4 regions of the Rhizobium sp. AN68 genome follow, and region 2 is predicted to be linked to each of the others. Evidence: predicted binding sites of a transcription regulator. Region 2 holds the regulator's gene; each other region holds the start of a gene.
The links. The regulator PhoB, encoded in region 2, activates phosphate uptake and scavenging genes when phosphate is short. The targets are predictions, from matches to a motif close to TGTCATNNANCTGTCAT.

Region 1 (3,115 bases), 1.1 Mb from region 2:
ATCGAATATTATCTGAAACTCGCAGCGGAACTGAACATCGCGCTCATCGAACAGCCGCTTCCCGCCGGCAAGGACGCCATCCTGGCCCGCATCGACCACCCGGTCCCCATCTGCGCCGATGAAAGCGTGCATTCCACCAAGGACCTCGCAGACCTGCGCGACCGTTACGATGCGATCAACATCAAGCTGGACAAGACTGGCGGTCTCACGGAAGCACTTGTCATGAAGGCAGAGGCGGAGCGGCTAGGCTTCATCATCATGGTCGGCTGCATGCTCGGCACCTCGCTCGGCATGGCTCCCGCCGTTCTGGCCGCTCAGGGAGCCGCCTTCTCCGATCTCGACGGCCCGCTGATTCTCAGGCAGGACCGGCAGCCGGGCCTCGTTTACGAGGGTTCGCTGGTTTATCCGCCGCAGCCGGAGTTGTGGGGATAAGAGCCGTCGTTCGGGTTTCGTGTGAAAGCACTACGCCGCACATCGCAATAGTCTTTGCAGTATCACGTAAACTGTATGACCAGCCTTGCCTCACACTCGGCGTCATCCTCGGGCTTGTCCCGAGGATCTATCCACGTCGCGCGAAATCAATCGGTTGCAGATCCTTGGGACAAGCCCAAGGATGACTACAGAGAGCTGAACCATCCCGCGCTTAGGGATCGCCCTGCCTGTTGAACAAACCCCAATCAGGCCGCGTGCTTGCCAATCAGACCTGGAATATCCACCGGCTCCATCTCGTCCGATGTCTGCGAAGGGACATCGCTCGTCTGCATCCAGGTGATCAGCTCGAAAGTGCCATCGGCATTTTCGGCAATCGCCGTGCAGCTTTCCACCCAGTCGCCGGTGTTGATGTAGCGGATGCCGTCCATGTCTTCCATCACGGCGTGGTGGATATGGCCACAGATCACACCATCCACATTGTTGCGGCGCGCCTCGTCGGCCACTACGCGCTGGAACTCGCCGATGAAGTTGACGGCGTGTTTGACCTGCAATTTCGCCCAGGCCGAGAACGACCAGTAAGGCAGACCGATGCGGCGGCGCACCGCAGCAAGGACGATGTTGATCGCAATCGCCGCGTCGTAGGCCCAGTCACCGAGATAGGCGAGCAGGCGGGCATTGCGCACCACCACATCGAACTCGTCGCCATGGATGATGAGGTATTTCTTGCCGTCTGCCGCCTCGTGGATCATGCGCTCGGCCACTTCGATACCGCCGAAATGCATGCCCGGAAACTCGCGCAGAAATTCATCGTGGTTGCCGGGAATGTAAACGATGCGCGTTCCCTTGCGGGCCTTGCGCAACAACTTCTGCACCACGTCGTTGCAGCCCTGCGGCCAGTACCAGCTGCGGCGCAGGCGCCAGCCGTCGATGATGTCACCGACCAGGATGATCGTATCGGCCTCGTGATGTTTCAGGAAGTCGAGCAAAAAATCCGTCTTGGCCGCCTTGGAACCGAGATGGACATCCGAAATGAAAAGCGTTCTGAACTGTCTGGTTTCAATTTGACCGGCCACGGATTTAATCCCCTTGTTCGGTTGCGTCCCTGCGGCTTTCTTCCCTCTCAGAACCAGACTCGTGTTGCAGCAACATGACAATGGCCGGTTTTTGTATGGAATATGACTGATGGCATCACGAAAACGCGAATAAGCCATGCCCGCATTTGCATAAGGGGGCGGCAAATAACGGCTGTACCACGGGAAAGTTTGTTGTATTCAGAGGGCCGGAATTGAACCAGACATGACGGTGGAAGACATGACCTCTCACGATAAGAACAACACGCCCGCCAACACGGCAAAGGCCGACATCGAGGAACAGGCGCTCTTTTTCCACCGCTACCCGCGCCCCGGCAAGCTGGAAATCCAGGCCACCAAGCCCCTTGGCAACCAGCGCGATCTGGCGCTTGCCTACTCGCCGGGTGTCGCCGCCCCCTGCCTCGCCATCCATGAAAATCCGGAAATGGCGGCGGAATATACCGCCCGCGCCAATCTCGTTGCAGTGATTTCCAACGGTACGGCAGTGCTTGGCCTTGGCAATATCGGCCCGCTTGCGTCCAAGCCTGTTATGGAGGGCAAGGCCGTCCTCTTCAAGAAATTCGCCGGCATCGACGTTTTCGATATCGAGATCGATGCGCCCGGCATCAACGACATGGTCTCCACCATCGCAGCGCTGGAACCCACCTTCGGCGGCATCAACCTTGAAGACATCAAGGCGCCCGAATGTTTCGAGGTGGAGCGCCAGCTGCGCGAGAAGATGAACATCCCGGTCTTCCACGACGATCAGCACGGCACGGCGATCATCGTCGCCGCCGCCGTCACCAACGCGCTGGAACTGGCCGGAAAATCGCTTTCGAGCGTCAAGATCGTTGCGTCAGGCGCCGGTGCGGCAGCCCTCGCCTGCCTCAACCTGCTTGTCGCCATGGGCGCAAAGAAAGAAAACATCTGGGTCCACGATATCGAGGGCCTCGTTTATGACGGCCGCAACTCGCTGATGGACGAGTGGAAGGAAGTTTACGCGCAAAAGACCGACAAGCGGGTTCTGGCCGACTCGATCGACGGCGCGGATGTCTTCCTCGGTCTTTCGGCGGCAGGCGTGCTGAAGCCGGAACTTCTGGAGCGTATGGCGGAAAATCCGCTGATCCTGGCGCTTGCCAACCCCAATCCGGAAATCATGCCGGAAGTGGCCCGTGCTGCCCGCCCGGATGCGATGATCTGCACCGGCCGTTCGGATTTCCCGAACCAGGTCAACAACGTGCTCTGCTTCCCCTATATCTTCCGCGGCGCGCTGGATTGCGGCGCAACCACGATCAACGAGGAAATGAAGATGGCCGCCGTGCAGGCCATTGCCGAGCTTGCCCGCGAGGAAGTCTCGGAAGTCGCCGCCAAGGCCTATAGCGGCGAAACGCCGATCTTCGGCCCGAACTACCTCATTCCCTCGCCTTTCGATCCGCGCCTCATCCTGCGCATCGCGCCGGCCGTTGCCCGTGCTGCCGCCGCAAGCGGTGTCGCCGCCCGGCCGATCAGCGATTTCGAAGCCTATCTCGACCAGCTGAACCGCTTCGTCTGGCGTTCCGGCTTCATCATGAAACCGGTCTTCAACGCCGCCAAGGTTGCCGAAAAGAAGCGCA
Region 2 (3,115 bases):
GCTTGCGGGGTTATCCCTCGCCTGAAAATCAAAATGCCGCCTTGCGGCGGCAGGGGCACTATTGTCACTTCGTTTGCCGATGTCAACAAAAGTCAGCGTTTCCCGGGCTTCTCAAGCACTAGTATGCGGCGGCGGGCCAGCCCCAAGGTGTTGCCTTTCAGACTCAATACGCCAGCAAGTTGGGGAAAACCGGAAAATCGATTCCAGATGATTCCCGCGACTCTTGCCACGGAGTCGGGCTGGCACTAGGTTAATCGCTAATTACTAGACTGCATTGCGGCGGAACTAGTCACCGAAAATCTGGCGGAAACCACGCTTGCGGCATGCGCGCGAGACGGAGAGGGATTCTGCCGAAAATACACGCGACAAGCGGAGAAGCGGCATGAACTGGACAGACGAACGAGTCGAAAAGCTCAAGAAATTGTGGTCCGAGGGCCTTAGCGCCAGCCAGATTGCAGCGCAGCTGGGCGGCGTCAGCCGTAATGCCGTGATCGGCAAGGTCCATCGTCTCAATCTGCCGGGACGCGTCAAGGCTGGCGGTCCAGTGACTTCGGCACGCTCCGCGCCGAAGCGTACCGCTGCCCCTGCACCGCGTGCGACGACTTTCGCAGGTCGCGTCAACGCGGCTCCGGCGCGCATCCTCACCCGTTCGAACGCGGCAACGGCGCTGCACGAGGAGATCGATATCGAGACCGCGCAGGTTCTCGATTACGTTCCTTCCAAGAACGTTGTCACGCCGATTTCCCGTCGCCTGACGCTGACGGAACTGACCGAGCGCACCTGCAAATGGCCGGTTGGCGATCCGCTGAAGGACGACTTCCATTTCTGCGGTTGTGAAGCGCTGGAATCTTCGCCCTATTGCAAGTTCCATGCGAAACTCGCCTACCAGCCGGTGAGCGAACGCCGCAAGGCTTGAGTGTTGCGGCACGCATTCAGCACTCAAAAATTACGGGCCTTCGGGCCCGTTTTTTTTGACAAAAATAAAGCCGCTTTCTGGGCGGCTTGATGGCAGGCCTCACACTTTCCCCTTACCATTGGGCGTGACCCTTCAATCCGGATTTCAACGCGCCGCCGATCTCCTACGGTCAAAACGGACAATGGCATCGAGTTTGGCGGATATTCATATTGAAAAAGCCCGAAACCGTTTCAGATTTCGGGCTTCCTGATTTTTTGGTGCATTACTTCGCCAGCGAAACTATCTGGTTTCGCTTCGCTCAGGCTTCCATCGAATATCCCGCACCACGCACCGTGCGGATGACATCCTGCATGTGCGAGAAATTCAGGGCCTTGCGCAGACGTCCGACATGCACATCGACAGTGCGCTCGTCGACATAGATATCATGACCCCAGACGCCATCCAGCAATTGCGAGCGGGAAAACACCCGACCCGGCGACGTCATCAGGAATTCCAGCAAGCGGAATTCCGTCGGGCCGAGGCGCACTTCGCGGCTTTTGCGGTGAACGCGATGGGTCTCGCGGTCCAGTTCGATATCGCCGCATTTGAGCACCGACGACAGAACTTCCGGACGGGCCCGGCGCAACATGGCCTTGACCCGGGCCATGAGTTCCGGCGTCGAGAACGGCTTGACGACATAATCGTCAGCGCCGGTAGCGAGACCGCGAACCCGTTCGCTCTCTTCGCCACGCGCCGTCAGCATGATGATGGGCAGGCGTTCCGTTTCCGGCCGCATTCTCAAGCGCCGGCACAGTTCGATACCGGAGACACCGGGCAACATCCAGTCCAGGATAAGAAGATCCGGAATGCGCTCCTGCAGCCTGATTTCCGCCTCATCGCCACGGGGTATCGTGTCGACGTCGTATCCCTCAGCCTCGAGATTGTAACGAAGCAGGACGCTCAACGCTTCCTCGTCTTCCACAACTGCAATCTTGGGCACCATATGCTGAACTCCGCAAGCTTCTGCTTGTCTGTTACTCGGTCACCGAACCAAGCGTGTTGGAACTGTCGTCCTTCGGACGCTCGCCCTCCGGCTGGCTGCCGGTGGTCATGTAATAGATCGTCTCTGCGATATTCGTCGCATGATCGCCGATACGCTCGATGTTCTTGGCGCAGAACAGAAGATGCGTGCAGGTGGTGATGTTGCGCGGGTCTTCCATCATGTAGGTCAGAAGCTCCCGGAAGAGCGACGTGTACATGGCATCGATTTCCTCGTCGCGTTCACGGATCGCATTGGCCTTTTCGGCGGAACGCGTGGAATAGACGTCGAGGACTTCCTTGAGCTGCACCAGCGCCAGGTCGGACAGATGCTCGATGCCGCGGGCGAGCTTGCGCGGAACGCCGGTGCCGGCGACAGCGATAACGCGCTTGGCCGTGTTCTTGCCAAGATCGCCGACGCGTTCGAGATCGGCGGCGATACGCAGGGTGCCGATGATCTCGCGAAGGTCTGCCGCCATCGGCTGACGCTTGGCGATGGTTACGATCGCCTTGTCGCCGATTTCGCGCTCAGCGTGGTCGAGAATGGTATCGTCCGAAATGACTTTCTGCGCAAGCGCAGCATCGGAATTGACGAGTGCGCGCACGGCGTCACCGCACATCTGCTCGGCAAGACCGCCCATTTCGGCGATGCGGCGCGTCAGAAACTTCAGTTCGTCGTCATAGGCAGACAGGATATGCGAATGGGTCGTTGTCTGTGTCATGGTCTATTCCTCCGGCTTGGCCTGCATGCGCGTGCCCAACAGCGGGGCACGGCAGAGGCACCAGTCTTGTACGGTTACGATAAAGCACCGGCCGGGGATCAGCCGAAGCGGCCCATGATGTAGTCCTGCGTGCGCTGGTCGTCCGGATTGGTGAACATCTTGTCGGTTTCGTTTTCTTCGACAAGATGACCAAGATGGAACATGGCCGTACGCTGGGAAACGCGCGCCGCCTGCTGCATGGAGTGCGTGACGATGACGATGGTGTAGTTGGTGCGCAGTTCGTGGATCAGTTCCTCGACCTTCGCAGTCGCGATCGGATCCAGCGCCGAGCACGGCTCGTCCATCAGGATCACTTCCGGGCTGACGGCAACCGCGCGTGCGATGCACAGACGCTGCTGCTGGCCACCGGAGAGGCCCGTGCCGGATTCCAGCAAACGATCCTTCACCTCGTTCCAGAGAC
Region 3 (3,115 bases), 770 kb from region 2:
TCAGAAAGGCCGACCCAGCCTGCCTCGGTCTTGTCGAGCGGGTAACGCACGGCTCCCCATTCCTTGGACTTCGGATTGTAGGAGACGAGTTTGACGAAACCCTTCTCGTCCGTGCCCCATTCGCGCTGTACGGCCATCCACAGCGTCGCGTCGTCGCCCTTGCCGATCATGGTCACGCCTTCGAAACCGAAGCGGGTTTCGCCAGCCAGCAGTTCCTTCGGCAGAGCGATCTCAGCCTTGATCTCGCCCTTGGCGCTGACATTGTAGAGTGCGTGGGGCACGAGCTTGGCACTGTCGCCCTCCGAGGCCAGCCAGAAGCCGCCCTTACCGTCAAGCGTAATGCCTTCGATGTCGAGTTTCTGGGCTGCGATACCGTCGCGCTTGATGCGCAGGGCGCTGGTGATGGTGGCGGGCTTCTTCGTTGCGTCGATGGTGTAGATCGACGGCTGGTTTCCATAGACCGAGTCGGACACGGCATAGAGGATGCCAGGCTTTTCAGCATCGCCCACCAGACCGGAGAGAGCGCCCCAGCCGATCGGTGCGCCATCAACGGTGGCGGAAGCGAGCTGCGGGTAGGCAATCTGGCCTTCTGCGCGTTCATAGATCATGACATGCGAGCGAGCGCCGCCATCTTCAACGAGATCGGCTTCGTTGGCAGTGACGAGAAGATTGCGCGACGGAATGGCGACGGCACCTTCAGGCGAAATGCCAGAGGGCAGAAGCTGGACCAGTTCCGGTGTGCCGCCCGTATCCTTGTAGACCGCAGCGAGAGACGCGCGCTCGGCAAGAACGAAGAAGTACTTCTGGCCATCGAAGGTTGCCGCCTCCAGACCTTCCGGCTCGATGCCCTTGGCCTTGGAGCGCTTTTCCGGATAGTGGCCGATGCTGGCGGCAGCGTGCTCAAGGGTGGCACCGGCTTCATAAAGAAGCTTGCCGGTCTTGTCGAAAATGGTGAAGCCGCGCGCGCCGCCCTGCCAGTCACCCTCATTGGCGATGACGATGCGGTCATTGTCCAGCCACTTCACGGCATCTGGCTCACGCTTGCGGCCTTCCTGCTTGTCGGTGAACTTGATCTGGCCGTCCGTCTTCGTGTCGACGCCTTCCAGATCAACCGTGCCGGCGGAGAAATGCGTCTTTACCGTACCGGTCTTGCCGTCGATGATGACGATGTGGTTGTTTTCCTGCAGCGTGAGCGCGATCTCGCCATTGGCATTGATCGAGACGAATTCCGGCTCCGGATCTTCCGGGGAGATTTCGGCAAGGCCGGTCACGTCGATTTTCTTCAGCGTCGCGCAGTCAGCAACACCGTTCTTCAGACCGACCGTCACCAGATAACCGGCCGGCATCTGTGGCAGGGCGCCTTCGTTCACCTCTTCATCGCGTTCGTTTTCGATCGCGATAGCGGCGAAGGTCTTGTCCGGGGAAATTGCGACAGAATCTGGCTGGCCGCCGAGGTCGCAGCTCGCTTCAATCTTCTTGGTGGCGATATCGACCGTCACCAGCTTGCCGGACGGCTTGGCGCGGTTTTCGGACGTGTTGACACCGGCCAGAACCTTGGCGCCAGCAACGGCAACCGAGGTCGGTTCGCCTTCCAGCAGCAACGCGCCGCCAGCCTTGGGTGCCTTCGCGTCGGTGATGTCAACGAATCCAATGCCGCCAAGCGGGCTGTCCGAATAGATCAGCGTCTTGCCGTCTTCGCTGGCGGTTACGATTTCAGCTGAAGTGACGGCCTTCGCGTCCTTGTCCGCTGGCAGGTTCTTTACGACCGGGAAAGATGCGATGCGGTTGAAAACCGGCTCGGCAGCAGCCGGAAAGGCCGCGGACGTGAGCAGAGCAGCAGTCAAAGCCATCTGAGAAAGTCGGAACGCCATTATAAATCCCCCTTGGATCCAAAAAAACACCCTATGGCTTCTGCGTCAGAGACATGACAGCGGCATGACATTTCCTGCCGGAGGAATCAAAAAGCCCGACCATGAAGGCCGGGCTTTCCTGTTCGTGCGCACATTCCGCGTATCAGAGCGCCGTGTGACCGGATGGAGGCTACACAGGCGCGCTCTCCTACTTTCAAGTACATCTTGCCGGTTCGAAAAAAGGGCTATCCGAAAAATCATTTCGAAAAGCCGCCCGGTTTACGTGCCGGCATGATGGCGTCAGGGCGTCAAAACATGTTTCCTCGTGAACCTGAAAAGCCGCCCGCCCGCCGCCGGACGTCACGGCCTTTCGGAAACCTTACGAGTTGACGGCGTCCTTCAGGCCCTTGCCTGCGGAAAACTTCGGTACGTTGCGAGCCGGGATATCGACTTCAGCACCCGTGGAAGGGTTACGACCCTTGGAGGCTTCACGACGGCTTACGGAGAAGCTGCCGAAGCCAGCGAGACGGATGTCGCCACCGCTCTTCAGTTCGTTCTGTACGGTTTCGAATACGGCATCAACAGCGGAAGCAGCATCTGCCTTCGTGAGACCAGCCTTTTCGGCAACAGCAGAGACGAGCTCGTTCTTGTTCATGTTTCCACCCCTTTCAATGGTTTGAAACGACTCAAATTAAGCCGGCGCAGAATACGTCTGTATCCGCGCGCAGCAACTCAAAAGCGCTGGAATCGCCTGAAAAACAAGGGGTCTGCGGGGTTTTTCACAAAAAAGGCCGACATTTCTGCCGGCCTTTCCCTTAAACGTGCCAATTTCGCACCAGTTCTGCGAGCATCAAAGAAGCATCGCGCCTTTCGGCATCTAACACATTGAATCTATGCACAGGTGTCGCGAAAAGCGATTCTGGCTTTCACAACGACGTGGCAATCAATGTGCGATCGTCTGTCCGCCCTCGTCGACACCGTCGACAGTTGCGATAACAGGCGTTTCGATGCTGCCGTCCCACTCGATTGGCTCGGGCATGCGAAGCAGCGCGTGCTTGATGACCTCACCCATGCGAGACACCGGGATGATCTCCATCTCGTTCTTCACATTATCAGGAATATCCGCCAGGTCCTTGGCGTTTTCTTCCGGGATGAGCACCTTCTTGATACCGCCGCGAAGCGCCGCAAGCAGCTTTTCCTTCAGGCCGCCGATCGGCAGCACGCGACCACGAAGCGTGATCTCACCCGTCATCGCCACATCCTTA
Region 4 (3,115 bases), 1.2 Mb from region 2:
CGATGCGGAAGCGGAGAGATTGCCCTCTATGCCGATGGTGTCGCTGGCATAACGGCCCGCCTCGTAAGGTCCGTGTCCCTGCAGGGTGACGGCGAAGAGGAAGAGCGGGTTGCGCGCATCGTCCGCGGCCACCATGATCTGGTCCATCAGCGCGTCGTCGGAGGCGAAGTTGCCGCGCTTTTCCATGGGCGGCAATGTCTCTTCCGAGCGGAACTCCTCGAAGCCGAAATTCCTGTAAACTTCCTTGCGGTTCCAGAACCATTCCTGAAACGGATGCATGGCGATGGCCGAATACCCTTCGCCACGGAAGAAGCTGGCAAGCGAGGGCACCGGGCGGCGGATATATTGCTGGTAGGGAATGCTGCCATAGGGCAGGAAGGCGTTGGAAAAGCCGGTCAGCGCCTCGAATTCCACATTCGCCGTCATGCCGCCGAATTCCGGCGAGAACACGTTGCCGGATTGCTTGGCGCGGATGTTGGGCATCGGATCGGCAGAGAGCTTCACGTTTTCAAGCCGTGTCGGATCCCACAGCGATCCGCTCATCAACATGATGACATCAGGGTAATCGCCCGTGTTGGCGGCAAAGGCGGCGGGTTCCGAGGTCAGGTCTGCGATGCTGTTTTCGCCGTAACCCTGCGGCGCCGAGACGTTGGCCATGGGAATATTGAAGGCAAAGGCCATCAGGAAACCGTTATGGCGGTAATTCTCCTGTTGATCCCACATCATGGGGATGATGTTGAGACGATCGCGCACCCACGAATAATGCGAATAGTCCATGAGCGAGGCGAGGCCGGCCAGAAGCGGCAGCGCCAGCACAAGACCTGCGGCGCGTTCGCGCCAGCTCAAGCCCGGCGAATAACGCCGCGCCAGCAGCCACAGGGTGGAAAGGGCCGCAACCGTGGCGCAAAGGCCAAGGCCGACCAGCACGGCCGTCACCGGCTGGGCTTTCAGCATGGTGGGCAGAAGCTCGAGGATCTGCCGGCCGAACAGCAGGTCGGAGGGATAAAGCGGATCGGAGAGATAGGTCTGTTTCTGCGCGGAAATAAGCCCTGTCAGCGCGCAAAGCGGCGCAACGGCGATGAGCGACAGGTAACGGCGGCCGAGGATGGAATCCAGCGCTACGAGCAGCAGCAGCACGGCGGCGATGGTGGTCATGCCGGGGCGGGCGGATGAGGTGAGGAAGGTGCCGACATCAACTAGCGAACCGCGGGCGATCCATTCCAGCGCGACGACAAGCACGACCGACGAAAATGTCAGATTGGCAAGCGTGTAGGCCTTACCCGAAAGCTTGGAAAGGCTCCGCGTCCATGCAGGCGAAAAGACAAAATCAGCCTTTTCGGAAGCCGTTGTTTTTGGCGCCGAATTTCTCAAACTCATACTCCGGTATTACGAGGCGACACCGCGCAATTCGGGGAGGTGAATCGGGGCGTCGCAAAACTGTCATGTAACTGTCACATAAGCGCGATGAACGCGACATGAACTTTGCGGAGTGTGGCCGGTGCGGTGATAACCTTAGCGTGAATGCCGGTTGCGGCTTCATCCTATCAAGGTGGTGCGGCATGCAATTGCCGCGTTGCGGAGCGGGCACGGGCGCGGTATTGAAAAGCCATGAGCGACAGACACGACATCAAAAACCATCTTCGAATTGCCGTCGGGCAGTTCAATCCGACTGTTGGCGACGTGGCGGGCAATCTCGCCATGGCGCGTGAAGCACGGGCCGATGCGGCGACGCAGGGTGCCGATCTCCTGCTTCTGACCGAGCTGTTCATATCCGGCTATCCGCCGGAAGACCTGGTATTGAAGCCGGCTTTTCTGAAAGCGTGCCTGAAGGCCGTGGAAGAACTGGCGGCGGAAACCGCCGATGGCGGGCCGGGCGTCGTCATCGGTTTTCCGCGTCAGGGTGAAACGGGCCGGCACAATTCGGTTGCGCTTCTGGATGGCGGCAGGATCATCGCGCTGCGTGACAAGATTGACCTGCCGAATTACGGCGAGTTCGATGAAAAACGTGTTTTCGCCGAAGGTTCGATCTCCGGTCCCTATAATTTCCGCGGTGTCAGGATCGGCATTCCGATCTGCGAGGAAATCTGGAACGATATGGGTGTGTGCGAAACGCTTGCCGAAAGCGGGGCGGAAATCCTGCTGGTGCCGAATGGTTCGCCCTATTATCGCGGCAAGCTGGATGTGCGCCATCAGGTGGCGCTGAAGCAGGTAATCGAAAGCGGCTTGCCGCTGGTCTTCGCCAATCAGCTTGGCGGGCAGGACGAGCTGGTTTTCGACGGCGCGAGCTTCGGTTTCAATGCCGACAAGACCCTTGCCTTCCAGATGAGCCAGTTCGAGGCGACCCTTGCCGTTACCGATTGGAAACGCACCGCAGAAGGCTGGCGCTGTGAGAGCGGTCCTTTCTCGAAAATCCCTGAAGGCGAGGAGGCGGATTACCGCGCCTGCATGCTGGGCTTTCGCGATTACGTCAACAAGAACGGCTTCAAGAGCGTGGTTCTCGGCCTTTCCGGCGGTATCGATCTGGCGATCTGCGCTGCGCTTGCTGTTGATGCGCTGGGCGAAGAGCGGGTGCGCTGCATCATGCTGCCCTATCGTTACACCTCCGAGGATTCGCTGAAGGACGCAGCCGATTGCGCCAGGGCGCTCGGCTGCCGTTACGATATCGTGCCCATTGCCGAACCGGTGGATGGGTTCCTTTCGGCGCTTTCGGAAATGTTCGAAGGCACGGAAGAAGGCATTACCGAAGAAAACCTGCAGAGCCGTACACGCGGCACCATTCTCATGGCCGTTTCCAACAAGTTCGGCTCGATGGTGGTGACAACAGGCAACAAGTCGGAAATGTCGGTGGGGTATGCGACGCTTTATGGCGACATGAATGGCGGTTTCAATCCCATCAAGGACCTCTACAAGATGCAGGTCTACGCCATCTCCAGCTGGCGCAATTCCCATGTGCCGCCGGGCGCGCTCGGGCCATCCGGCGAAGTGATCCCCGCCAATATCATCTCCAAGGCGCCATCCGCCGAATTGCGACCCAACCAGACAGACCAGGATTCGCTACCGCCCTATCCGGTGCTGGACGATATTCTGGAGTGCCTGGTGGAAAAGGAAATGTCGG

Region 1: RBH71_RS20415 (UDP-2,3-diacylglucosamine diphosphatase) is a predicted target of PhoB. The motif match lies at 1,569-1,585, and genes of this name have one in related genera.
Region 3: RBH71_RS18600 (esterase-like activity of phytase family protein) is a predicted target of PhoB. The motif match lies at 1,925-1,941, and genes of this name have one in related genera.
Region 4: RBH71_RS20450 (LTA synthase family protein) is a predicted target of PhoB. The motif match lies at 1,439-1,455, and genes of this name have one in related genera.

Annotation. Positions count from the first base shown of each region.
Region 1 is NZ_JARWMI010000003.1:1,504,504-1,507,618, forward strand. Features, by position in the region: gene dgcA (N-acetyl-D-Glu racemase DgcA) at 1-432, shown strand, start outside; gene RBH71_RS20415 (UDP-2,3-diacylglucosamine diphosphatase) at 678-1,514, opposite strand; partial or broken gene RBH71_RS20420 (NADP-dependent malic enzyme) at 1,744-3,115, shown strand, end outside.
Region 2 is NZ_JARWMI010000003.1:360,540-363,654, reverse strand. Features, by position in the region: gene RBH71_RS14780 (GcrA family cell cycle regulator) at 383-916, shown strand; gene phoB (phosphate regulon transcriptional regulator PhoB) at 1,215-1,898, opposite strand; gene phoU (phosphate signaling complex protein PhoU) at 1,930-2,655, opposite strand; gene pstB (phosphate ABC transporter ATP-binding protein PstB) at 2,754-3,115, opposite strand, start outside.
Region 3 is NZ_JARWMI010000003.1:1,133,720-1,136,834, reverse strand. Features, by position in the region: gene RBH71_RS18600 (esterase-like activity of phytase family protein) at 1-1,871, opposite strand, end outside; gene hupB (DNA-binding protein HupB) at 2,230-2,505, opposite strand; gene lon (endopeptidase La) at 2,794-3,115, opposite strand, start outside.
Region 4 is NZ_JARWMI010000003.1:1,512,718-1,515,832, reverse strand. Features, by position in the region: gene RBH71_RS20450 (LTA synthase family protein) at 1-1,377, opposite strand, end outside; gene RBH71_RS20445 (NAD+ synthase) at 1,609-3,115, shown strand, end outside.